One region of the Kitasatospora sp. NPDC001175 genome, then DNA from elsewhere that is predicted to be linked to it. Evidence: riboswitches for the same ligand, from Rfam matches in the RefSeq annotation. Region 1 holds a riboswitch; each other region holds the start of a gene.
What was found. A riboswitch is a leader RNA that binds a small molecule or an ion and turns the genes downstream of it on or off. The one in region 1 is predicted to bind cyclic di-AMP.
Positions count from the first base shown of each region.

Region 2: another riboswitch for cyclic di-AMP. It lies ahead of ACWDAK_RS20060 (M23 family metallopeptidase); the one in region 1 lies ahead of ACWDAK_RS05550 (M23 family metallopeptidase).
Region 3: another riboswitch for cyclic di-AMP. It lies ahead of ACWDAK_RS37380 (CAP domain-containing protein); the one in region 1 lies ahead of ACWDAK_RS05550 (M23 family metallopeptidase).

Region 1 covers NZ_JBSFJU010000005.1:37,584-44,983, reverse strand. The annotation lists gene tig (trigger factor) at 1-455, opposite strand, end outside; tRNA gene ACWDAK_RS05560 (tRNA-Pro) at 856-929, opposite strand; tRNA gene ACWDAK_RS05555 (tRNA-Gly) at 1,105-1,178, shown strand; partial or broken gene ACWDAK_RS05550 (M23 family metallopeptidase) at 1,314-1,712, opposite strand; cyclic di-AMP (ydaO/yuaA leader) riboswitch at 1,847-2,002, opposite strand; gene ACWDAK_RS05545 (DUF6348 family protein) at 2,411-3,190, shown strand; gene ACWDAK_RS05540 (hypothetical protein) at 3,192-3,386, opposite strand; gene ACWDAK_RS05535 (PP2C family protein-serine/threonine phosphatase) at 3,849-5,081, opposite strand; gene ACWDAK_RS05530 (GNAT family N-acetyltransferase) at 5,272-6,552, shown strand; gene ACWDAK_RS05525 (ribose-5-phosphate isomerase) at 6,586-7,071, opposite strand; gene ACWDAK_RS05520 (biotin transporter BioY) at 7,277-7,400, opposite strand, start outside.
Region 2 covers NZ_JBSFJU010000026.1:24,086-31,485, reverse strand. The annotation lists gene ACWDAK_RS20095 (roadblock/LC7 domain-containing protein) at 1-231, opposite strand, end outside; gene ACWDAK_RS20090 (sensor histidine kinase) at 215-1,513, opposite strand; gene ACWDAK_RS20085 (PP2C family protein-serine/threonine phosphatase) at 1,809-2,942, opposite strand; gene ACWDAK_RS20080 (hypothetical protein) at 3,118-3,321, opposite strand; gene ACWDAK_RS20075 (TetR/AcrR family transcriptional regulator) at 3,650-4,216, opposite strand; gene ACWDAK_RS20070 (alpha/beta fold hydrolase) at 4,216-5,040, opposite strand; gene ACWDAK_RS20065 (tautomerase family protein) at 5,240-5,443, shown strand; cyclic di-AMP (ydaO/yuaA leader) riboswitch at 5,613-5,769, shown strand; gene ACWDAK_RS20060 (M23 family metallopeptidase) at 5,781-6,659, shown strand; gene ACWDAK_RS20055 (hypothetical protein) at 6,768-7,400, opposite strand, start outside.
Region 3 covers NZ_JBSFJU010000100.1:9,141-16,540, reverse strand. The annotation lists gene ACWDAK_RS37415 (helix-turn-helix domain-containing protein) at 1-90, shown strand, start outside; gene ACWDAK_RS37410 (HNH endonuclease) at 65-253, shown strand; gene ACWDAK_RS37405 (hypothetical protein) at 341-613, opposite strand; gene ACWDAK_RS37400 (polyprenol monophosphomannose synthase) at 638-1,375, opposite strand; gene ACWDAK_RS37395 (PadR family transcriptional regulator) at 1,555-1,854, opposite strand; gene pdxR (MocR-like pyridoxine biosynthesis transcription factor PdxR) at 2,273-3,706, opposite strand; gene ACWDAK_RS37385 (DsbA family protein) at 3,809-4,450, shown strand; cyclic di-AMP (ydaO/yuaA leader) riboswitch at 4,754-4,886, shown strand; gene ACWDAK_RS37380 (CAP domain-containing protein) at 4,889-5,812, shown strand; gene ACWDAK_RS37375 (NAD(P)/FAD-dependent oxidoreductase) at 6,296-7,400, shown strand, end outside.

The DNA of each region.
Region 1 (7,400 bases):
CGCTCGCGCAGCTGCTCCAGGGACTTCTCGACGTCGGCGTCCTCGACCACGATCGGGTCGACCTCGACCTCGATGGTGGAGAAGTCCGGCAGGGTGATCTCCGGGCGGATGTCGACCTCGGCGGTGAACTTCAGATCGCCACCGTCGGCGATCCGCTCGACACCCTCGATGTCGGTGATCTCGGGCTGGCCGAGGACCTCGATCTTGCCCTCGTCGACGGCCTGCGTGTAGAAGCGCGGCAGGGCGTCGTTGACAGCCTCCTCCAGCACGGCGGCGCGGCCGAAGCGCTGGTCGATGACGCGGGCCGGGATCTTGCCCTTACGGAAGCCCGGAACCGTGACCTGCTGGTTGATCTTCTTGTACGCCGCGTCGAGGCTGGGCTTGAGCTCCTCGAAGGGCACCTCGACGGTGAGTCGAACCCGGGTCGGGTTCAGAGTCTCGACGGCGCTCTTCACGGTTGGGTCTCCTAAGGGCTTGCGGTCAGGTTGTCTCCGCCCGTCCGGCTCATCCGGCGCGGGCGAGACGGGCGATGGGCGGTTGGGGCTGCATCTCCCGTACATGGTGGACGGTGAGCGTGACTCCTCGCCCTCAGGCGGTCGACCTGGGCGTATGCACAGGGACTACCGGCCAGCGGCCCATCCTACCGGTACCACGAAAGGCGGACGCCAGGCCCGCCCGCGATCAGCGCGCCGCCGCCCGATCGGGCGCCGCCTCGGCGGCGCACGATTCGGCGGCGCGCAAGACGGCCCCGGGCCCGACATGCCGTCAACTCGAAGTCGACGACGGCGGCTTCGACTGAGTGGCCGTCGGAAAAGCCAACAGGGCCCCGTCCGCTGACGAGACCCTGCCGCACTGTCGGGGTGACCGGATTCGAACCGACGACCTTCCGCTCCCAAAGCGGACGCGCTACCAAACTGCGCCACACCCCGTGGTGCCGAGAGGAAGCGTACACGTCGGTCGGGCCGCGCTCGCTGCTATATCGAGAGCCCGCCGGACATGCCCGGAACCGGAAGCAGTGTGCAAGCAACCGACCGAACCAGGTAGGCTGACCCCGTCCTCGTGACCGACAAGTCTCCGGGGGCGCCGCATGCTCACATGCGGTATGCGGGTGTAGCTCAATGGTAGAGCCCCAGTCTTCCAAACTGGTCACGCGAGTTCGATTCTCGTCACCCGCTCCAGACACTTCGGCCCCGGGCCGACGGTTCCACCGTCAGCCCGGGGCCGAAGTCGTTTTCGGGATGCCGCCGCGATGTCCCTGCGACGACCGGTCCGGTCCCCGGCCAGGGCCGGGGAGGGAGCGGACCGAAGGCGCGTCAGAGCCGGACGCCGTGGCTGACCAGGTAGCCCACCGGGTTGATGTCGGAGCCGTAGGCCGGGCCGGTGCGGACCTCGAAGTGCAGGTGCGGACCGGTGACGTTGCCGGTGGCGCCGGAGCGGCCGATCTGCTGGCCGGCGCCCACGGACTGGCCGACCCGGACGGTGATCACCGAGAGGTGGGCGTACTCGGAGTACCGGCCGTCGGTGTGCCTGATGACGACCTGGTTTCCGTACGAGCCGCCCCAGCCGGTGGTGACCACGGTGCCGCTGGTGACCGCCTTCACCGGGGTGCCGGTGGAGACCAGGAAGTCCACGCCGGTGTGGTAGCCGCTGGCCCACGCGGACCCGGCCGCGTGGTACGGGGTGCCGAGGCGGGGGTTGGCCACCGGGGCGGTGTAGGCCGGGGCCGCCTGGGCGGCGACCGTGGTGGCGGGCAGCGCCACGGCGGTGCCGGCCGCGGCGACGACGAGCGCGCGGCGGGCGAATCGGGGCAGCCGGGAACAGCGGGCGTCCTGCGCGGACATGGGGGGAGTCCTCTCCGACGCCTGCGGGGTGAGCTGTCGGGTTCGGACCGGGAGCAGCCCGGCCGCCTGGAAGCGGCTTCACCCCCAGCCGGCCCGGATCTTCGGGCGCGGCGACCTGCCTGTGGTTCCCCCGCTCCTGCCGTGCACTGCGTGAAGTGCGGCCTCCGGGCGGCGGCAGGACTCGGCGTTCCACCCGGCGGACCGACCCGGACGGTGACCGGGCTGGCTGAAGAAAAGCCGATCCGACGTACACGGAGCAAGCTCGTCCCATCCGGGCATAAGAAACACATAAAGACGCGCGGACTCGAAGTCACTCTCCGGCCGGGGCGGACTGCCCTGCGCAGTCAGGACGGTCATGGCCGGCGGGACGAATCCGTACAGAACGTTATGAATCGCACGCTCTGCGGCGAACCGAGTACCCTCCGGCATGAACGGAGGAATCTCCGGTGAGCTGCGTCACCCCATCCGCACGCGGCGTAACTGACGGTCCGTTTCCCGCCGGGGCCCGAGGCCGATACCCTCGCTCGCATCCGCCTTAACGATCATCTATTCGAGCTAGGAGCCAGCCCGTGCGCCCGCAGGACCGTATGGCCGTCATCCAGCGCAGCGTGGTCCGCGAAATGGCGCAGTTCGGCGTGGAGTTCACGGTGGACGACGAGGTGGTCCGCGGCCCGGGGACCACGGCGGTGGCCGTCCGCGAGCACCCCGGCGACGGCGGCAGCGGCCATGTGGACCTCGGCTTCGTCCTCGACCTCGGGCGTGCGGACGCCCCCGTGGTCTGGGACTGCGCGGCGGGACTCGGCAAGACCGAGGAGGAGAAGCTCGACAACGCCGTGAAGATGTGGGCCACCACCACCGCCTCCACCGTGGTGGAGCTGCTGGAGCACCGGGGCGAGCACGGCGACCACTACCAGCCCGCCGAACTGGCCGACTGGCACGCCATCCAGGGCCCGGCGGCCGTCTTCGGCTTCGGCAACGAGCGCCTGGCCGACTGGCTGGCCGACCACCAGCCGCTGACCGCCATCGCCGAGGCGCTCCGGCCCGAGCTCACCGCCGGGCGGCTGACCGGAGTGAAGCTCTTCCTCGGCGGGCGGTCCGGCGACGACATCGCCGAGGTCCGGGTGAACGGCGAGGTCTCGGAGGCCGCCTCGGCCGCACTGCACGCGCTGGACTGGCCGCGCGGTGAACGCTTCTGCTGGGCCCGCCTGTTCATCCTGCTGGTCCCCGAGGGCGGCCTGCACCCCGAACCCGCACGCCCCGCCCCGGCACCGGTGCCGGTCGCGCTGCCGGTGGCCCGGCCCGGCCTGCTGGCCCGGGTCAGGCACGTGCTACGGTCCGCCCGACGGTAGGTCAGCCGGAGAAGGACTTCAAGCTGTTGGCCACCGAGGTGAGGAAGTTCTTGATCGGCTCCGCCGCCGTGGACGCACTGAGCATGAAGCCGAACAGGGCCGAGATGATGGCGTGACTGGTCTTCAGCTGCTTGTTGCGGATGAAGATGAAGACGAGGGCACCGAACAGCACCAGTGCGGAGACGGAGAGCACCACCCGGACTCACTTCCTTACTTCGTTGCGGGGTTTCACCCGGAAACCCTGTGGCGACGCCGGAGCCCGGCCTGTCTGGCGGGGCACAGGCCGTGCGGCGCCGACCGAGAGCCGCATGCAACGCCCCCCATCCCCCGACTACCGGTACCGACCAGTCCCACCCACCGACTCAGTGTGGTCGTTCGTGCCGACTGCGTAAAGGCGTAGCCGGAAGCCCGGCTGGAAGTTCCTGGCATGTGAGACGAATTTCCGCCGACCGAGACGATAGCCCAAGGTCGCTGACGAGCTGTCGGCAGGGGCTCGTCCACCGGCCCGGTCAGCGGTGACCGAGCGCCGCGGCCTGTCCGACGGCACCGTGCGGACGCCCCGCCAGGATTGGCCGAAGATCGGCCGCCGGACTTGACACACCTGTCCGATGGTCGAATCAACCGTCGCCGACGGGCTCCGCCCGGCCGGCCCGGCGCCTCATCCGCGCCACAGCAGCAGTACCGCCCGGTCGTCGTTGACGTCCTTGGCCACCGTCTCGATCAGCCGGACCGCCGCGCCCCGGCTGCCACTCTGCAGCAGCGCCCCGGCGACCAGCCGATCGGCCTCCCCCATCAACCGGTCCATGCCCTCGGAGAGATCGCGCCCCGGCACCTCGACCATGCCGTCGGTGCAGAGCATCAGCAGATCACCCCGGTTCAGCCGGCCCCGCACGCCCTCGAACTTGGCACCATCGTAGATCCCCAGCAGCGGGCCCTCGGCCGCCTCCTTGACCTCCCAGCGGCCGGCCCCCGACAACCGCTGCATCCCGGGCAGATGCCCCGCCGACAGCAGTTCGTACTCGCCGGTGTCCAGGTCCAGCACCAGGTGGACGGCGGTGGCGAAGCCCTCCTCCCAGTCCTGCCGCAGCAGGTAGCCGTTGGCGGCCGGCAGGAACTCGTGGGCGGGCAGCGAGCCGAGCAGGCCGCCGAAGGCGCCGGACAGCAGCAGGGCGCGCGAGCCGGCGTCCATGCCCTTCCCGGAGACGTCCGCCAGGACGCACTCCAGCATCCGCCGCCCCGGTCCGGTCCTGGCGGCCACCACGAAGTCGCCCGAGAAGGACTGGCCGCCGGCCGGCCGCAGCGCCATGTCCGCGTACCAGCCCTCGGGCAGTTTCGGGACCTGGCTCTGCACCCGCAGCCGTTCACGCAGGTCGAACAGCATGGTGCCGCCGCCGCGCCAGGGCACGCCGACCCGGCTGCGGAACTGCGCCAGCAGCAGTCCGGCCACCCCGACCGCGCCGACCACCAGGGCGGCACCCGGGGTGACGCCGAAGACATAGCTCTCGGGGTGCTCACTGGCCACCCGCTCGCCGGTGTGGATCACGGACTCGGTGGACAGGCCCAGGGCGGCGGCCGCATACAGCAGCACCAGGGTGCCCGGCCGCAGTAACAGGGCGCCGGCCAGGATCGGCAGGACCAGGGCGGTGGGCGGTACCCAGGCGGGGAACCAGACGTTGAGCAGCACCAGCAGCGGGATCGCCGCCAGGAAGGCGGCGAAGGCGAGCCAATCGGAGGCGTCACCGCGGAAGTAGTCCACCCCGGTTCGGCGCAGCGTTCGGCGGGCCCGGTACAGCCTGGTGCGCAGCCGGGCCGTCCAGGGGTCCGCGGCCGCCGTCGCGGTGGGCCCCTTCGCAGTCGTCTGGGGCGGTGCGCCCGGCGTGCTGCCAGCCATGGGCTCCGACCTTATCCACCGGTGCGGGGCGGCGTCGATGGGCGTGCCGTGTCGGGCGGGTTGTGCCGGGCCTTCCCGGCACCTTTCGGTCGCCGGTCAGAGCGCCCATCTTCCGACCATTGCACGGCAGTTGAGGATATGGCGCGAAATCGGTCGCGCCCGATCAAAACGGATGATAGCTGTGGGAGGTATGACTCCGGACCTTGCCACTGATTCCACTCATTCCCCATATAACGCACCGGAAGTCCGCACCCTGACTCCTGCGGAGTGGGACGCCTGGTACCGGGCGGCGGAGGTCGCATTCGGTGGCAGCGAGGAGCCGGTCGAGGCCCGGCAGCTCTGGCGGGACCTCACCGAGACCGGCCGCTCGCAGGGCGTCTGGGAGGGGACGACCCCGGTAGCCGCCTCGAGCGCGTACAGCTTCCGGATGGCCGTACCGGGCGGCGCGGTGGTACCGGTCGCCGGGGTGACCCTGGTCGCGGTGCTGCCGACGCACCGCCGGCGCGGCCTGCTGACCGCGATGATGCGCCGCCAGCTGGACGAGATCCGCGCCCGTGGCGAGGCCCTGGCCGTACTCACCGCCTCCGAACCGGCCATCTACGGCCGCTTCGGCTACGGCCTCGGCACCCTGCACCTCGCCCTGGAGATCGAGAGCCACCGGGTGACCCTTCCCCCGCTGCCGGCGGACGGCGTCCGGCTGCGGCTGGCCGACCCGGTGCTCAGCAGCCCGGCCTGCGAGGAGCTGTACGCCTCCCTCGTACCGCTGCGCCCGGGAATGCTGGAGCGCCGCCCGAACTGGGACCGTCTGCCGCTGCTTGACCCGCCCGCGACGCGCGGCAACGCCTCGCCACTCCAGGCGGTGCTGGCCGAGGACGCGCGAAGCGGCCGGCTGCTCGGCTACGCCCGGTACCAGGTCAGGCCCGAGCCGGTCAGCCAGCCGGCGGCCGGGACGGTGCTGGTGCGCGACATCGAGGCGCTGACACCGCAGGTGTACGCCAGGCTCTGGTCGTATCTGCTGGAGATCGACCTGACCGACCGGGTCACGGCCGGCAACCGCCCGGTGGACGACCCGCTGCTGCATCTGGTCTCGGACACCCGCCGGCTGCACCCCGTACTGGAGGACACGCTCTACGTCCGACTGGTGGAGGTCGGCGAGGCGCTCCGGCTGCGTGAGTACGCGACGCCGGTCGAGCTGGTACTGGACGTCACGGACGAGTTCTGCCCGTGGAACACCGGGCGCTGGAAGCTCCAGGCCGACGGGCCCGGCAAGGCGGCGAGCTGCGTACCGACCGCGGAGCCGGCCGATCTGGCGCTGTCGGTGCGCGAGCTGGGCTCCGCGTACCTCGGCGGGCTGAGGCTGGCGGCACTCGGCGCGGCCGGGCGGGTCACCGAGCTGCGCGAGGGTGCGGTGGAGGAGGCCTCCCGGGCGTTCGCCTCCCAGGTCGCGCCCTGGCTGCCGCACGGGTTCTGAGCACCCGTACGGCAGCCCGCGCCGGAAAGGGGATCAGCCCTGCGGGTGGTGGGCCGGGATCGGGGGGAGCTCGCCGGTGGTCTCGTACTCGCTCAGCATGGCGATCCGGCGGGTGTGGCGCGGCTCGCCGCTGTACGGGGTGTTGAGGAAGACCTCGACGAAGCGGGTCGACTCCTCCAGGGTGTGCATCCGGCCGCCGATGCTGATCACGTTGGCGTTGTTGTGCTCACGGCCGAGCGAGGCGGTCTGCTCGCTCCAGGCGAGCGCGGCCCGCACGCCCTTCACCTTGTTGGCGGCGATCGCCTCGCCGTTGCCCGAGCCGCCGATCACGATGCCCAGCGCCTCGGGGTCGGCGGCGGTGCGCTCGGCGGCGCGCAGGCAGAACGGCGGGTAGTCGTCCTCGGCGTCGTAGATGTGCGGACCGCAGTCGATCGGCTCGTGGCCGTTGTCCTTCAGCCACTGGACGAGGTGGTTCTTGAGGTCGTATCCGGCATGGTCGGAACCCAGGTACACGCGCATGCGTATGAGTGTGGCATGCGACCCGCCGGGTACCGCTGCAGGGGCACGCACGAGCGCCTCGGGCATCGCAGCCGACCGGCCGGCCGGTGCGCCATGCGGAACGTGGCGCCCGCGCGTCGGCCGAGAACGCGCCGGGGCGCGGGGCCCGTGCGACCTGCCCGCTCGGGCGGGACTCGCCCGGCTCCCCGCGCCCCGGGAACGAGGCTCAGCCGCGGCGCCGCAGGAGCTTCCAGGTCAGGGGGAGGGCGCCCATGGCGAGCAGGACCTTGAGCGCGTCGCCGATCAGGTAGGGGTAGAGGCCGAGGTCGGCGGCCTTGGCGAGCGAGACG
Region 2 (7,400 bases), on a different contig from region 1:
GATGATGATCTGGCGGGTGGTGCTCTGCCGGCCGCCGAAGCCCTGTGCCACTCCGCGAGCCAGCGACTGGAGTCCGGAGCAGGCGGCGGCCAACCGCTCGGCGTCGTCGCGGGCGATCCGCTCGCTGCGGCCGATCTCCAGGCCGTCGCTGGACACCACGACGGCGTGCTGCACCTCGGGAACGCTGATGATGTCGGCCAGCAGCCAGCCGAGGTCAGGAGTGGTGGTCATGGAACTCTCCGGAGTGCTGGGGGGATTGGGGGGAAGGGGAAGCGGGGGGAGAAACGGGGAGGCCGTCGGGCCGGGTCTGCTCGCGGGCCGCCGAGCGGCCGTCGGCGGTACCGGTCTGGAAGAGGGACATGAAGGTCTGTGCGTCGCGTGCGGAACGCGGCGGCACGGGCAGTTCGAGGGTCGTCTCGTCCGGGCCGTCGGCGGGCGCGGGGGCGGCGTGCCGCCGGTTGGCCCGGCGCGGCAGGCCGCCGGGGGTGGGCGGGGGCGCGGGTACCTGCTCCTGCGGGGCGGGCCGCTGCTGCCGGGGAACCCGGTCCGCCGGCGGCTCCCGGTGGCCGGTCCCCGCTCCCGCCGGGCGCTCGAAGGCGTCCGTGCGCCGTCCGGTGGCGGGCCCGGGCAGCGGGTCGGTGAGCAGCGGGGTGGGCAGCAGTACCACCACCCGCACCCCGCCGTAGGGCGAGGGGGCGGAGCTGAGGGTGACCCGGAAGCCGTACTGCTCGGCGAGCCGGCCGACCGCCGCCAGCCCCAACTGCGGTACCTCGCCGAGCCGGGAGACCTCCATGGCGCCGCCGCCCGCGAGTGCGGCCGCGGCCTTCTCGACGGCCTGCTCGGACATGCCGACCCCGGCGTCGTCGATCTCGATCACCGTGCCGTTGTGCACCGGCATCAGGGTGACGTGGACCTGGGTGCTCGGCGGCGAGTACCGGGTGGCGTTGTCGAGGAGTTCGGCGACGGCGTGGATCAGCGCCTCGGCGGCGGCGCCGACCACGGCGGTCTCGATCCGGCTGCGGATCACCACCCGCTGGAACGGCAGGATCCGGGACTGGGCGCCGCGCACCACGTCCTCAAGCGCGACCGGTTCGGGCCAGTGCCGTCCGGCCCGGGCGCCGCAGAGCACGGCCAGGGTCTGTGCCAGGCGGGCCTGTTGGGCGGCCGCGTGGTCGGCCTTGAGCAGCCCCTCCAGCAGGGCCGGGTCGTCGTGCCGGCGCTCCATCTCGTCCAGGCCGGCCTGCTGGTCGTGGGCCATCACCAGGATGCGCCGGGCGACGCTGAGGAAGGCCCGGCGGGTGGAGGCGTTGAGCTCCTGCTCGCGCTCGATGGCGGCGTGCTCGCTGCTGCGCAGTTCGGTCTCGTTCTGCAACTGTGCGCGCAGGGCGGCGAACTCCTGCTCCTGGGTGTGGAGCCGGGCCCTCAGGGTACGGCTGACCGCGCGGTACCGTGCGGCGGCCAGGAGGGAGAGGGCGGCGAGCACGCCGGCAGCCGGACCGCACCACTGAGTCATCGTCACGCGGGGGATTCTAGGGGGATGATCCTACGTATGTGTGAACGTATCTGACGTTCAGTGACCCGATCGCGACATTTCTGCTGCTGGACAGCTCAACTGGGACCAAGGTTGGCCGGATCGGGCTCCAGTTCACCCCCGAGACAGCTCAAATCCGGTTACCTGTCGGTAATTTCGTCCGATCCGGCGATCCGGCGATCCGGCGATCCGGCGATCCGGCGATCCGGCGATCCGGTGCCGGGCCGGCGGACGGGGGATCGCCGGATCGCGGCACCGCCCGGCCGCCCCGGCCGGTTCAGCTGCCCGCGCCCAGCCGGCGCACGATCACCACCGTCCGGTCGTCGGCGACGTTGCGGGCGACCGTCTGCAGCAGCTCCGCCGCCGGATCGGCCGCACCGCCGTACCGGAGCAGCGGTGTGGCCGCCTCCAGCAGTCGCCCGATGCCCTGGTCGATGTCCTCGCCGGGCACCTCGACCAGGCCGTCGCTGTAGAGCAGCAGCGAGTCCCCGTACGCGAGCCGCCCGGCGGTCGGGGGGTAGCGCGTCCCCGCGAAGATCCCCAGCGCGGGTCCGCTCTCGCCGCGCAGCTCCCAGCGGCCGCCGTTCGCGCGGTGGTAGTGCGCGGCGGGCGGGTGCCCGGCGTTGAACAGCCGGTAGCGCCCGGTCGATGGGCTGAGCGCGAGGTGGACGGCGGTGGCGAACTCGTCCTCCCAGTCGCCGGCGGCCAGGTAGTCGTTGGCCCGGGGCAGGAAGGCCTCGGGCGGCACCGAGCCGAGCAGCATCGCGAACGCCCCGGACAGGTGCATCGACCGCGCGGCGGCCCGGCTGCCCTTGCCCGAGACGTCGACCAGGACCACCTCCAGCAGGTCCCGGTCGGGCCGCTGCGAGGTGAGCAGGAAGTCGCCGGCGAAGAACGCGCCGCTGACCGGGGAGAGGGCCCGGTGGAAACGCCAGTCCAGCAGGCGGTCGGGGAGGCGGCCGAGGTCCCGGGTGCGCTCGGCGAGTTCCAGCAGCATGGTGTCGCCCCGGGTGCCGCGCAGTCCGAGCCGGCTGCGGTGGCGGGACATCAGCAGCCCGATCACCGCGGCGAGCGCCACCATCAGCGCCGAGCCGAGCCGCACCCCGAGGGGCACGCGCAGCAGCCGCTGGGCGAGCAGCCCGAGCCCGACCGGGACCAGCAGCATGGCCTGCAGGCGGATGTGCAGGAGGAAGCCGCCGACCAGCAGCGGCAGCGACAGCGCCGACGGCGGGCAGTCGTTCGGCGCGGCGATGGCGAGCAGGGTCAGCAGCGCACTGCTGATGGTGAGCAGAACGAGGGCGAGCCACTCGGCCTGCGGGTCGCCGTCCAGCAGGCGGCTCAGCCAGCGTCCGTAGGGGCCGCGCCGCAGCGCTCCGGCGAGCTGTCGTGCCACCGTGGTGACTGCGGGCACGAGGACCTCCGCCGAGACTCGGGCCAGGCCACTGACCATCCGTTGGCTCAGGTCAATCTAGCGTCGCAGGTCCGGATCCCGGTGAATGCCGCGTCGGCGCGAGGGGCGTCCCTTCGGTCGGGGCGCGGCTACCGAGATTGTCCGCAGCGCACCGGGCTTCAGCCCGGAGAGCGCGTCAATGGCCGTCGCTCTCCCCGTACGGCTCCTGGGCGCGGGCGGGGACCGGCCGCAGCGAGCGCAGGCCGCGGGCGATCGCGAAGGCGCGCCGCGCGGTGTCCGCCAGTCCGCTGCCGAGGGGTGGCCGTACGGCCGCGGCCGGGCGGTGCTGCTCCGGGATGGGACCGGTACCGGGACGGGTGGTCCGCGTGGTCTGCGTCATGCCGCCCTCCTCCTCGTGATCGTGCCTCGGGGCCGCCTGCTCCGCGGCCCACGCCCCCGGCGGCGCGATGCGGGCCGCCCGGACGGTACCTACCCAGGCCCACCCCCGGTGCGACCGGCGGTATGCGACAGTTCGGTCTCGAATCCCCGGGTCCGCACCGGTACGTGCGCGGCGTCCATCCGGATCGGCCCTGCCACGGTACGCGACCCGCTGCGGGCTCCCCCCGGCAGGCCCCCGCCGCTGAACCGCCGCACGGCTCCGCCCCGTTGGGCCACCCTGTGCCCTGGGCACGGTCGGCGTCAAGCCGCCGCCCTCCCTGAAGCCGCCTTCAGGCGGGCCAGGCCCGCAGCCCCTCGGTCAGCACCCGGATCAGCCGCTCCCGGGTCACCGCCAGGTCCTCGGCCAGCTGGAAGGCCCCGCCGGCACAGAGCGAGGCGAAGCCGTGGGCCATCGAGCGCACGGTGCGCGCCGCGTGGATCGCCTCCGAGTCCTCCAGGCCGTATCCGCGCAGCACCGCCAGGATCACCCCGACCAGCCGGCCGGCCGCGTACTGCAGGTCCTCGTCCTCCTGGGGCGCTTGCGGCAGCGCGGCGTACCGGCGCGGGTGGCGGCCCGCGTAGTCCAGGTAGGCCGCCAGCAGGGCCTCGACCGCCTCGTCCTGGCTGCGCCCCAGCACCGCCGCAGCCAGCTGCTCGGCCAGTTCCTCGGTGACCCGGACGGCGATCAGCCGGCGCAGTTCGGCCAGGCCGCCGCTGACGTGCTTGTACAGGGACGGGGTGGCGACGCCCGCGCGGGCGGCCACGGCGGCCAGGGTGAGGGCCTCGGGGCCCTCCTCGTCGATCAGTTCGAGGGCGTGGCCCACGACGGCGGCGGGGGTGAGTCCGACCCTGGGCATCAGGCGACCTCGTGCAGGAAGGGGAGCAGGGCGTCGGCGGTGGCTCCGGGGAACTCCGCCTGCGGGTAGTGTCCGGCACCGTCGATCATCACCTTACGGCCCTTCAGCGCGGCGGCCTGCCGGTCGGCGAGCGCGGCCGGGTCGGGAAAGTCGACGTCCTTGCTGCCCATGATCACCAACGCCGGGCAGCGGACCGCCGCCGCCGACCCGGCGGCCACGGAGTCGCCGCCCAGCTGGCCCCGGGTGGCGTTCTTCCGGCCGGGGGCGCACAGCGCGGCGACCAGACCGGCCCGGTAGGCCCCGAAGTCGGCGGGCCGGCGCGAGGGGTAGTAGTACCGCTGGGCGGCGCCCCAGCTTCCGGGGAAGGCCAGCACCAGCGGGCCGAGCGCCTTCATCAGCGCCCGCCCGAAGGCGTTCGGCGAGTGCTCCAGGAAGGCGTCGATCAGGGCGATCCCGGCAACCCGCTCGGGAGCGGTTCCGGCCGCCTTGACCACGGTGGCGCCGGTGTAGGAGTTGCCGACCAGGACGGCCCGCGCGATGCCCAGGTGGTCCAGCAGGGCGAACACGTCGTGCGCGACGGCGTCGGGCGAGTAGTCGTCCCAGGCGATCGAGGACTCGCCGAAGCCGCGCAGATCCATGGTGATCACCCGGTGGCCGGCCGCGACGAGCAGCGGCCGCAGGTACCGGTACGAGGCGCGGGAGTCGAGCATGCCGGGCAGCAGCACCACGGGGGCGCCGCCGGCGGTGGTGCCGCTGTCGTCGAACGCGATCCGGCCGCCGGGGACGTCGAGGAACCGGGTGTCGGGGTGCTGGGTGCCGGGCATGGTGAGCCTCCGCCGTTGTGTGGCTGCTTCCTGTAGCCCAAAAGCTATGGCTAATAGCTTTAGCCGTCAAGGGGTCTGCGGTGACTGCACTCGCGGACTCCGGTGGGGTGCTCGCCGCCCGGGGTCTTCCGGGCGTCGGTGCTCCGGGGTCGTGCGATACGGTGCGGCTGACCGCAGAACCCGAACCTGAGGGGCTGTCATGCCGTTCATCAACGTCAAGCAGCTGGCCGGCCGCACCGAGGAGCAGAAGGCCGAGATCGCCCGCGAGCTCACCGAGGCGTACGCCCGGGCGACCGGCGTGCAGCCGGAGAGCATCTGGGTGGCGATCGAGGAGGTGCCGCGCGAGAACTGGGCGATCGCCGGTGCGACCTTCGCCGAGCGGGACCGCCGGGCCCAGGGCTGATCCCCCTGGTGGATAACGGGCTGTCATGGGGCGAGCTGGTCAATAGTCACAAATCGCCCATTGCGCCTCAGGAGCCAAGGACTTCACTAGGCGTGCAGCTTGGAATCATGGCCTTCTCGGATTAACGTTTGATAACGCAGCGCGGTCGGCAACGCCGTACCCGAACGGCACCGTGCTGTCGCCCAATCCCCAAGATCTGCCCCGTGGGTGGGTCCGGGAGCCGGGGAACCACGTTCCTGGGGTGAATCGGGTGGGCCCGCCCACTCGTAGGAGACCTTCCTGCTCCGAACCCGTCAGCTAACCCGGTCGGCGCGAAGGAAGGAAAGGAGCGCGCCCGGTGGCGTCCTTGTCGCACAGCCCTGCCAACCTCGGGGTCGGCAGCGTCGGGGTCGGCACCCAGCTGCTCGACCTTCCGCCGGAACCGGCCGCCGACGCCGACGGTGCGGCCCGGCACCGGATGCCCCGCCAGTCGCGCAGCGGCTCGCTGCTCGGCGTGACCGCGATGGCCGCCGGACTCGGCGCCACCGGTTTCGCCACCGCAGGACCGGCCGCCGCGGCCACCGCCACCCAGCCGCCCGCTCCCGCGCCGGCGTTCTCCGTCCCCGACACGGCCTCGGACCACGTCCTGGCCGCCGACCCCGGACTCACCCTCACCGCCCGGATCCAGCAGCAGGCCGACGGAGAGCGCACCAGCACGGAGGAGGCCGCCCGGCTGGCCGCCGCCCAGGAGGCCGAGGCCAAGCGGGCCGTCCAGCAGGCCGAGGCCCAGGCCGCCGGGGAACGCGCCCGGCTCGGCACCCTCCGGCCGCCGGTCGACGGCTACACGCTCGCGACGCGGTTCGACCAGGCCGGTTCGCACTGGTCCCAGCCGCACACCGGCCTGGACTTCGCCGCTCGCACCGGCGCCCCGGTCACCGCCGTCGGCGCGGGCACCGTCACCGCGGCCGGCTGGTCCGGCGCGTACGGCTACCGGGTGGTCCAGACCCTGCCCGACGGCACCGAGATCTGGTACTGCCACCTCTCCGCCATCTCCGCCGTGTCCGGACAGGTCACCGCGGGCACCCAGCTCGGCCGGGTCGGCGCGACCGGGCACTCCCGCGGCGTCCTGCCGTCGGGCGTGCCCCTCGGCCCCCACGTCCACCTGGAGGTCCGCCCCGCCGGGGGCGCCCCGGTCGACCCGCTGGCCTGGTTCCACTCCCACGGCCTCCAGCCGTAACGGCCCTCGGCCGCCGGGCGCGCCCCGGCGGCCGGCCCGGCCGGGCCCGGTACACCCTGGTGCAGGGGCGCGGTGCGGCGGGTCGCCGGGCGTACGGCGGCCGGCCGGTCAGGCGTCCGTGCCCGCCAGGTACTCCTCGATCTCCGCCGTCTCCGGCTCGGGCGCCAGGTCCGCGAACTCCGCCACCAGCAGCTCGGGCAGCCCCGGTACCGTCCACTCCCCGCACAGCCGCAGCGCCTCCGCCGCCACCGCCGCCTCGAAGTCCTCGAAGTCACCGGCGAGTTCGTCGGGCATTGGCAGGCCCAGCGCGTTCCGCCCGGCCAGATTGCGGTAGCTGCGCCGCATCAGCCGGTTCTCCAGCAGCAGCCGCGCCCCGTCGGTGGCCATCCCCACCGAGAGCACTCGCGCCCGGTTCCAGCCCTCGTCCCCCTGCACCGGCTCCATCGGCCCCAGCTCCTCCAGCCAGACGAAGCACGCGATCCGCTGGTCCTCCGTCAGTGCGCGGAACTCCTCCAGCCAGGCCCGTACGGCCGCCGCGTCGCTGACGTCCACGCCGTCCGCGCGCAGCAGCAGCGTGTACAGCCGGGGCCAGGTCAGCAGGTGCGGTCGGCGCAGCAGGTCGCAGAGCAGCTCGCCCTGCCACTCGGCCTCCGCGTGCAGCCTGGCGTGCCGCTTGGCGTTCAGCCGCCGGGTCGCCCGCTGATGGTCGATCAGCAGCCGCACCGCCCGCCCGTACGCCTC
Region 3 (7,400 bases), on a different contig from region 1:
AGGCCGGTTGGGCTCCCCGGATTCAAATCCCGCAAGGAGTGCGACACGAAGTCGCTGCCCATCAGTGGTTCTACAGGGAGAGAGGAATAGTCAACGACTGGGCCAGGTGGTTCACGGCCTCGATGAGAGGCATCAACGTGCACCACCTTACGTACCGCAGAAGGGCGGCAGCGACCTCCCAAGCAATCTGGAACTGATTCACACGCAATGTCACCGGCAAGTACACGCCGGAGACCGGAAGATGAGTTCCTGACTAGCGGGCAGAGACCTGCCCGAGCCGGATGCGGTGAAAGTCGCACGTCCGGTTCCTAGGGGGCCGGGGCACAGCAATGTGCCCCGGCTACCCGACCAACCGGCAGTCGCTTCGCTTCTCCCGCAACGGGTTCCGTATCCGCTCGAACGGGAAGCTGAACTTGGCGAAGATCGGCGACGTGCGGGTGAAGTGGTCCCGTTCCCTTCCGGCGGAACCGTCGTCCGTGACGATCGTGCTGGATCCGGCGGGCCGGTACCACGCTTCGTTCGTCGTGGACGTCGAACCCGAGCACATGCCGGAGGTCCCCTCAACAAGCTCGACCTCGACCCGGCCGACGGCAACCGACGCGTCCTCGCCCACCTGCGCGCGGACTCCGGGTAGCGGTCAGCCGCGGCCCTGGCCGAAACGCAGCTTCCACGGGGTGAGCGCGGATTCGAGCTGCACGCCGAGGCTCATCTTCGATGCGCCCTGCACCCGCTCCTCGAACCGGATCGGCACTTCGAGGATGGCCAGCCCGCGGCTGACCGTGCGGTAGTTCATCTCGACCTGGAAGGAGTAGCCGTTGGAGTGGACCGACGGCAGGTCGATCGCCCGCAGCGTGTCCGCCCGCCAGGCCTTGAACCCGGCGGTGGCGTCCCGGACCCGCAGTCGCAGGATCGCGTTGACGTAGAAGTTCGCCCAGGCCGAGAGGGCTTTGCGGGTCCAGGGCCAGTCCGCGGCCGTCGAGCCGCCCGGGACGTAGCGCGAGCCCAGGACCACGGCGGCATCCTGGGACAGCAGGGTGTCGATCATGGCCGGGATCGCCGAGACCGGGTGCGACAGGTCCGCGTCCATCTGGACCACCACGTCCGCGCCTTCGTCCAGTGCACGCGCCATGCCGGCGAGGTAGGCGCGCCCGAGTCCGTCCTTCGCGGTGCGGTGCAGCACGCCGACGGTGTCCGGCGACTCGGTGGCGAGCTTGTCGGCGACCTCGCCGGTGCCGTCGGGTGAGTTGTCGTCCACGACGAGCAGGTGCAGGTCGGGCACCGGCAGGTCCGCGAGCAGGGCGGCGAGGGCGGGCAGGTTCTCCCGCTCGTTGTACGTCGGGACGACGACGGTGACCTTGGGGGAGGAGACAGCCATGATCAGCCCTTCGGGTGCGGGAGGTCGTGGTGGTTTCGGCCGGGTCGCTCAGCCGGCGGTCGCGGACCACGGGTGGCGACGGCCGCGACGGCCGAGGGCGCTGCCCGTTCCCGGGGCCTGGCGGTCCCGGCGGCCCCGGAACGCGCCGGGGCAGCGGCGGACCGGGCCGTGGTGAGGGCTCACGCCGGGCTCACCCCGAGGCTCCGCAGCCCCACCGAGGCGACCTTCGCCATGGAACGCAGCTCGTGCTCCAGTACCTGGCGGCCCTTGCGCGTCAGCCGGACGGGCCGCTGGCGCCCCTGCTCCTCAGCGGCCTCGATCAGCTCCTTGGCCTCCAGGCGGGCAAGTGCCCCGTAGAGACTCCCGGGCCCCAGCCGCTCCCCGACCAGTTCCTCGATCGCCGTGTTGATGGCGTAGCCGTGCAGCGGTCCGTCGGCCAGCACGCACAGCACCAGCGTCTGGGCGTCGTTCGCCTGCATCCGCCGCGCCTCCTTTCCTTGCCCTCCGGCGCCACGCTACTACGCGCCTGGTACTACGCGCCAGGTAGTACGTGGCAAGTAGTACGCGCCGTGTACTCTGCCGTCATGCGTGACACGGCGGCCCCTTCACCTCCTTCGTCGGACCGGCCGCGCTGCGGATCCGGGCGGGGGCGCCGATGCGACGCGCCGGCTGGTGGCACTGCTCCAGGCCGACGGGATCCGCCCGGAACGGACCCCGGACGGTATCCGCACGGCCCCGAGCCGGGTCGAGCAGGTCGACCTGACGGTCCGGCGGGTCTTCGCCGCCTCGGCCGCCCTCGCCGGGGGCTTCGCCGTCACGGCGGGGCTGGCGGCCTCAATCCCGGTCTCCGGAGCGGGGGTTGACCACGAGCGGGGTGGACGAGCCCGCCCCGCCCGTTCAGTGCGGGATGGGCGGGGCGGCGGCGGGGAGGCCCTGCCGCAGGCGCTGCAGACCCTCGGCGATCCGGTCCCGGTCGATCGCGCCGAAGCCGAACACCAGCCCAGGCCGGGTCGGTTCCCCGGCGCTGAAGTCGGCGACGGTGTTCACCGCGACCCCCGCCCGCCGCGCGGAGGCGAGCACCGGTCCGAGGTCCACGCCGGGAGCGGTCCGCGCGCAGACGTGCAGTCCGGCGGCCGAGGGCACCGGCTCCAGCCAGGGGGCGAAGTCCCGGGCCAGAGTGGTGGTGAGCAGCGCGTGGCGGGCGGCGTACTCCCGGCCGGCTCGGCGGATGTGCCGTGCCAGCAGGCCCTCGTCGATGAAGCGGGCCAGTGCCGCCTGGGCGACCGGGTCGCCGTGCCAGTCGGACAGCTGCTTGGCACTGTGCAGCGCCGCTTGCAGCGAGGCCGGGGCGACCAGGAAGCCGAGGCGCAGCGCGGGCAGCAGGGTCTTGGAGTAGGAGCCCACGTAGACCACCCGGCCGCCGGGGTCCAGGCTCTGCAGGGGCTCCAACGGCCGCCCGGTGAAGCGGAACTCGCTGTCGTAGTCGTCCTCGACGACCACCGCGTCGTGCCGTTCGGCCCAGTCCAGCAGGGCGGCGCGGCGGGCCAGCGACATCGGGGTCCCCAGTGGGAACTGGTGCGAGGGAGTGGTGTAGACCAGTCGGGCCTCTCGGGGGAGGGCGTCCACCATCAGCCCCTCGGTGTCCACCGGTACGCCGACCACCCGCGCGCCCAGTGAGCCGAACAGCAGCCGCGCCGGCGGGTAGCCCGGGTCCTCGACGGCCACGCAGTCCCCGGGCTCGATCACCACCCGGCCGACGAGGTCCAGTGCCTGCTGCGCCCCCTGGGTCACCAGGACGTCCTCGGCCGTGGCCCGAACCGAGCGGGAGAGGCCGACATGGCGGGCGATGGCCGCGCGCAGGTCGGCGTGGCCCTCGGGCGGCCCGTAGTCGGCCCGGCCGAGCCCGCTCGGCCGCAGCTCGTCGGTGATCAGCCGCCGCCAGGTCCGGAAGGGGAACAGTCGCCCGTCGGGCGTGCCCACGCGGAAGTCGTAGGTGGGTTCCGGGGATTGCCCCCGGGCGGCCGGCACGGACTGCCAGACCCGCCTCGGCTGTGCCCCGGGGCCGGCCGGCGCACGGCGGGCGGCCAGCGTGCCGACGGACTGCCCGGACACGAAGGTGCCCGACCCCGCCCGGCCCTGGAGGAAGCCCTCCGCGGCCAGCCGCTCGTAGGCCGAGGCCACGGTGTTGCGGGACACTCCGAGCCGGCGGGCCAGCTCCCGGCTGGGCGGCAGCCGTTCGCCGGGGCGCAGCCGTCCGTCCAGCACCGCGTCCAGCAGCTGCCGGTAGATCCGGGCGGCCCGGTCGCCCCGTCCGCCGAGGGTGACATGCACATCCACAATTGGCCCAATCAGATCGATCCGAATTGGAGCTTAGCCAAGGCCAGTTGGTCACGTAGCGTCTCCTCGGACACTCAAGGAGCAGGAGATTCGTACATGACGACTGTCGAGACGACCGTTGAGACGACGGCCGTGGACATGTGGTTCGACCCGGTGTGCCCGTGGGCGTGGATCGGCTCGCGCTGGCTGCTGGAGGTGGAGCAGGTCCGTCAGGTCCGCAGCCGGTTCCGGGTGTTCGGCCTCGCCGCGCACAACGACGGCCGCGAGGTGGACGACTGGTACCGCCAGTGGCTCGCCGAACGGCGGGGCCCGGCCAGGGTGGTGCTGGCCGCCGAACGCGCGCACGGCAGCGAGGTGCTGCGGGACCTGTACACCGCCCTCGGCAACCGGATCCACCTCGAGAAGGCCCCCATCGGCCGAGAGCTGTACCTGGCCGCGCTGGAGGAGGCGGGCCTGCCCGCCGGACTCGCCGACGCCGCCGACGACGCCGGGCTCGACCCGGTCCTGCTGGCCGGCAACCGGGCGGCCCTCGACCCCATCGGCGAGGACCTCGGCGTGCCCGCGATCCACATCGCCGGTCCCGACGGCTCGGTCAATGCGTTCTTCGGTCCGGTGGTGAGCCCGATCCCCCGCGGTGAGGCGGCCGGGCGGCTGTGGGACGGCATACTGCTCGTCACGGAGGCCGAGGGGTTCTTCGAACTCAAGCGCGGCCGCACATGCGGGCCGATCGTCGACTGACGCGCGCCGGCCGCCTCGTCCGCCCCCCCCGGGGGGGGCGGTGGCCGCCGTGACCGCCATGGACAGTCGAGAGATTTGTCCGATTAGGGCACTTATGCAGCATTGTGTCAGTGAATATGGCAATCCATCAGATCTTCACTGGATGTCCATGTGATGCGCATGATACGAACTTGTGTCTTCCGGGTCGATCTGCCTAGCGTTCAGGCTGTTCGCACCTGCGGACCCTGCCGCCGGGACGCCGAGTCCTGTCCACCGGTCGGCCGGACGTCGAGCAGTGCACCGGGCAGGAGCGGGGGAACCAGGTAGTTTGCCGCGCCCTGCTCGACCCGTTCGCGGGCGAGACGAGCGCGGCTAGGGGTGAAGCCGCCGTGTGCGGCCGGGCTACCTCACGGCCCGAACCCGACAGCTCACCTCGCAGGCGTCGCAGAGGGACGCCCCATGCTGACTTCAGGTACCGGCCGGCATCGCCGCGCGCGCCGGAGGCACACCCCGCGGCTGGCCGCCACCGCCGGGATCGCCGGCGCCGGCCTCATGCTGCCGCTGCTGAGCGCGAGCGGAGCCTCCGCCGCGCCCGGCTCCCACACCTACGCGAGCCATGCCGGGTGGCAGGAGCACCACCAGTACCGGCACCAGAACGACTCCGATCAGCACCACCACCAGGCCGGCCCGCACGCCGCGCGGCCCTCCGCTCCGGCCTCGGCCGAAGCCTCGCACGCCTCGCCGTCGCCGTCCGCCCCGGCCTCCCACGCCTCGGAATCCGCGACCGCGCGCCCAGGCGGCGAGTCCCAGGGCTCCCACTCCGTGCGGCCCTCCGCTCCGACTTCGGCCCCGGCGTCGCACACGTCCGCGCCGTCGTCCCCGGCCGCCTCTCCGTCCGCCCCGGCCACGCACGCCCCCGCCCCCGCGGCCACCACCCCGGCCGCGCAGACCGGTTCGAGCTCGGACGCCGTGCAGCAGGTGCTCGGCCTGATCAACCAGGCGCGGGCCGCCCAGGGTCTGCCGGCCTACACCATCACGGCAGGGCTGACCAGCAGCTCCGAGGCCCACAACCAGACGATGGCCGGCGGCTGCGGCATGTCCCACCAGTGCCCGGGCGAGGCCGAGTTGGGTGCACGGGTGACGGCCGCGGGCGTCCAGTGGAACGCCGTCGGGGAGAACATAGGCTACGGCAACGGGGTCTCCACCTCGGCCCAGGACATCGCCGCAATGGCGGTCAGTCTGACCCAGGACATGCTGAACGAGACGCCGCCGGACGACGGCCACCGCAAGAACATCCTCAGCAGCGAGTTCACCCACATCGGCATCGCCGTCTACCGGGATGCCAGTGGAACCGTCTGGCTCACCCAGGACTTCTCCAACTGACCCGTCCGTCAAGGACGTAGGCCGAGGTCGACCCGCCCCCCCGGGGGGCGGGTCGGGCGCCTCCGCCTCGCGGGCGCCAGGCCCGTGGGGCGGAGCGCGCACGGCGGAACCTCGCACGGTCGGGCGGGTCGGCGGTCGCCGGCCCCTCGGCGACGACCCCGATAGCCAAGTGGGGATATTTCCTCAAATATTTGTCGATGTACCGTCATTTCAGTGCGAGGGGGTGGTTAGCGGCCCGGCCCGGGTGGGCAGAATGCATCCGGTTCGTGCTCGTACGCTCCCCGCGTGCGCTGCGCGCCCACTCACGCCGTACGTCCGCCGTCCAGTACCACCGCACGCCGAGCCGCGCCGCCGCGCACTGCACCACCCCGCCGTGCGCGGGCGCCGCTTGCACCGCTCGCGCCGCGCGATCCGCACCGCACCACCCGCTGAACAGCGTGGGGCTCGACGCCGTGAGCTCCGCCGGCCGAAGGGGGAATCGAGATGCCGCTACCGGTTGGCAGAGCCGCTGTGCTGGGAGGCAGCCTGGCCGGACTGCTGCACGCCTGGGTCCTCGCCGAGGCGGGCTGGCGGGTGACCGTGGTGGAGCGCGACCGTCGGCCGGGCAAGGCCGAGTTCGCCGGGGGAGTCCCGCAGGCCCGGCAGGCGCACCTGCTGATGCCGGCCGGCCTGTACGCCATCGAGCGGCTGCTGCCGGGCACGACCGAGCTGCTCACCGGTGAGGGCGCGCAGCGCTTCGGCCTGGCCACCGACATCCGCTGGCTCACGCCGGCCGGCTGGCTGGACTCCTTCTCGCCCCGGCACACCATCGTGAGCTTCACCCGCCCGTTGATCGACTGGGCGCTGCGTCACCAGGTCCTCCTCCACCCGGGCGTCGAGGCGCGGGATGGCGTCGAGGCGGTCGGACTCGCCGTCGCCGGAACGCGGATCGCCGGAATCCGCTGCCGTGAGCGCGGAACCCGCGACCGCACCGAGTCGGTGCTGCCCGCTGAGGTGGTGGTCGACGCCACCGGCCGGACCTCCCGGGCCCCGCACTGGCTGACCGAACTCGGGCTCGGCGCACCGGAGGAGAGCGTGGTGGACGGCGGTGTCGGCTACTGCACCGGGCTGTTCCGCCGGGCCGGGGCGGACCTGGCTGGCGGCCGTGCGATGTACCTGCAGCCCAGGCCCGGCCGCAATCCCCGGTTCGGGATCCTGGTCCCGGTGGAGGGTGATCGCTGGATGGTGACGGTCGGCGGGATGCGCGGCTTCACCCCGCCCACCGATCCCGATGGATTCCTCTCCTTCGCACGGGAGTTGAGCGTCCCGGAGTTCTACGAGGTGGTCCGGGGACTGGAGCCGGTAGCCCCGATCCACGGCTTCCGTCCGCCGCCCAGCCGGCGGCGGCACTACGAGCGCCTGGCCGACCTCCCCGAGGGGCTGCTCGTGGTCGGTGACGCGGCCTGCACCTTCAATCCGATCTACGGGCAGGGCATGTCCGTGGCGGCCCGGTCCGCGCTGGTGCTGCGCGAACTGCTCCCGGCCGGCGCCCGTCCGGCACGCGGGCCGGGCGCGGCAGGAAGAACAGGTGTCGCACTCCCGGTGGACT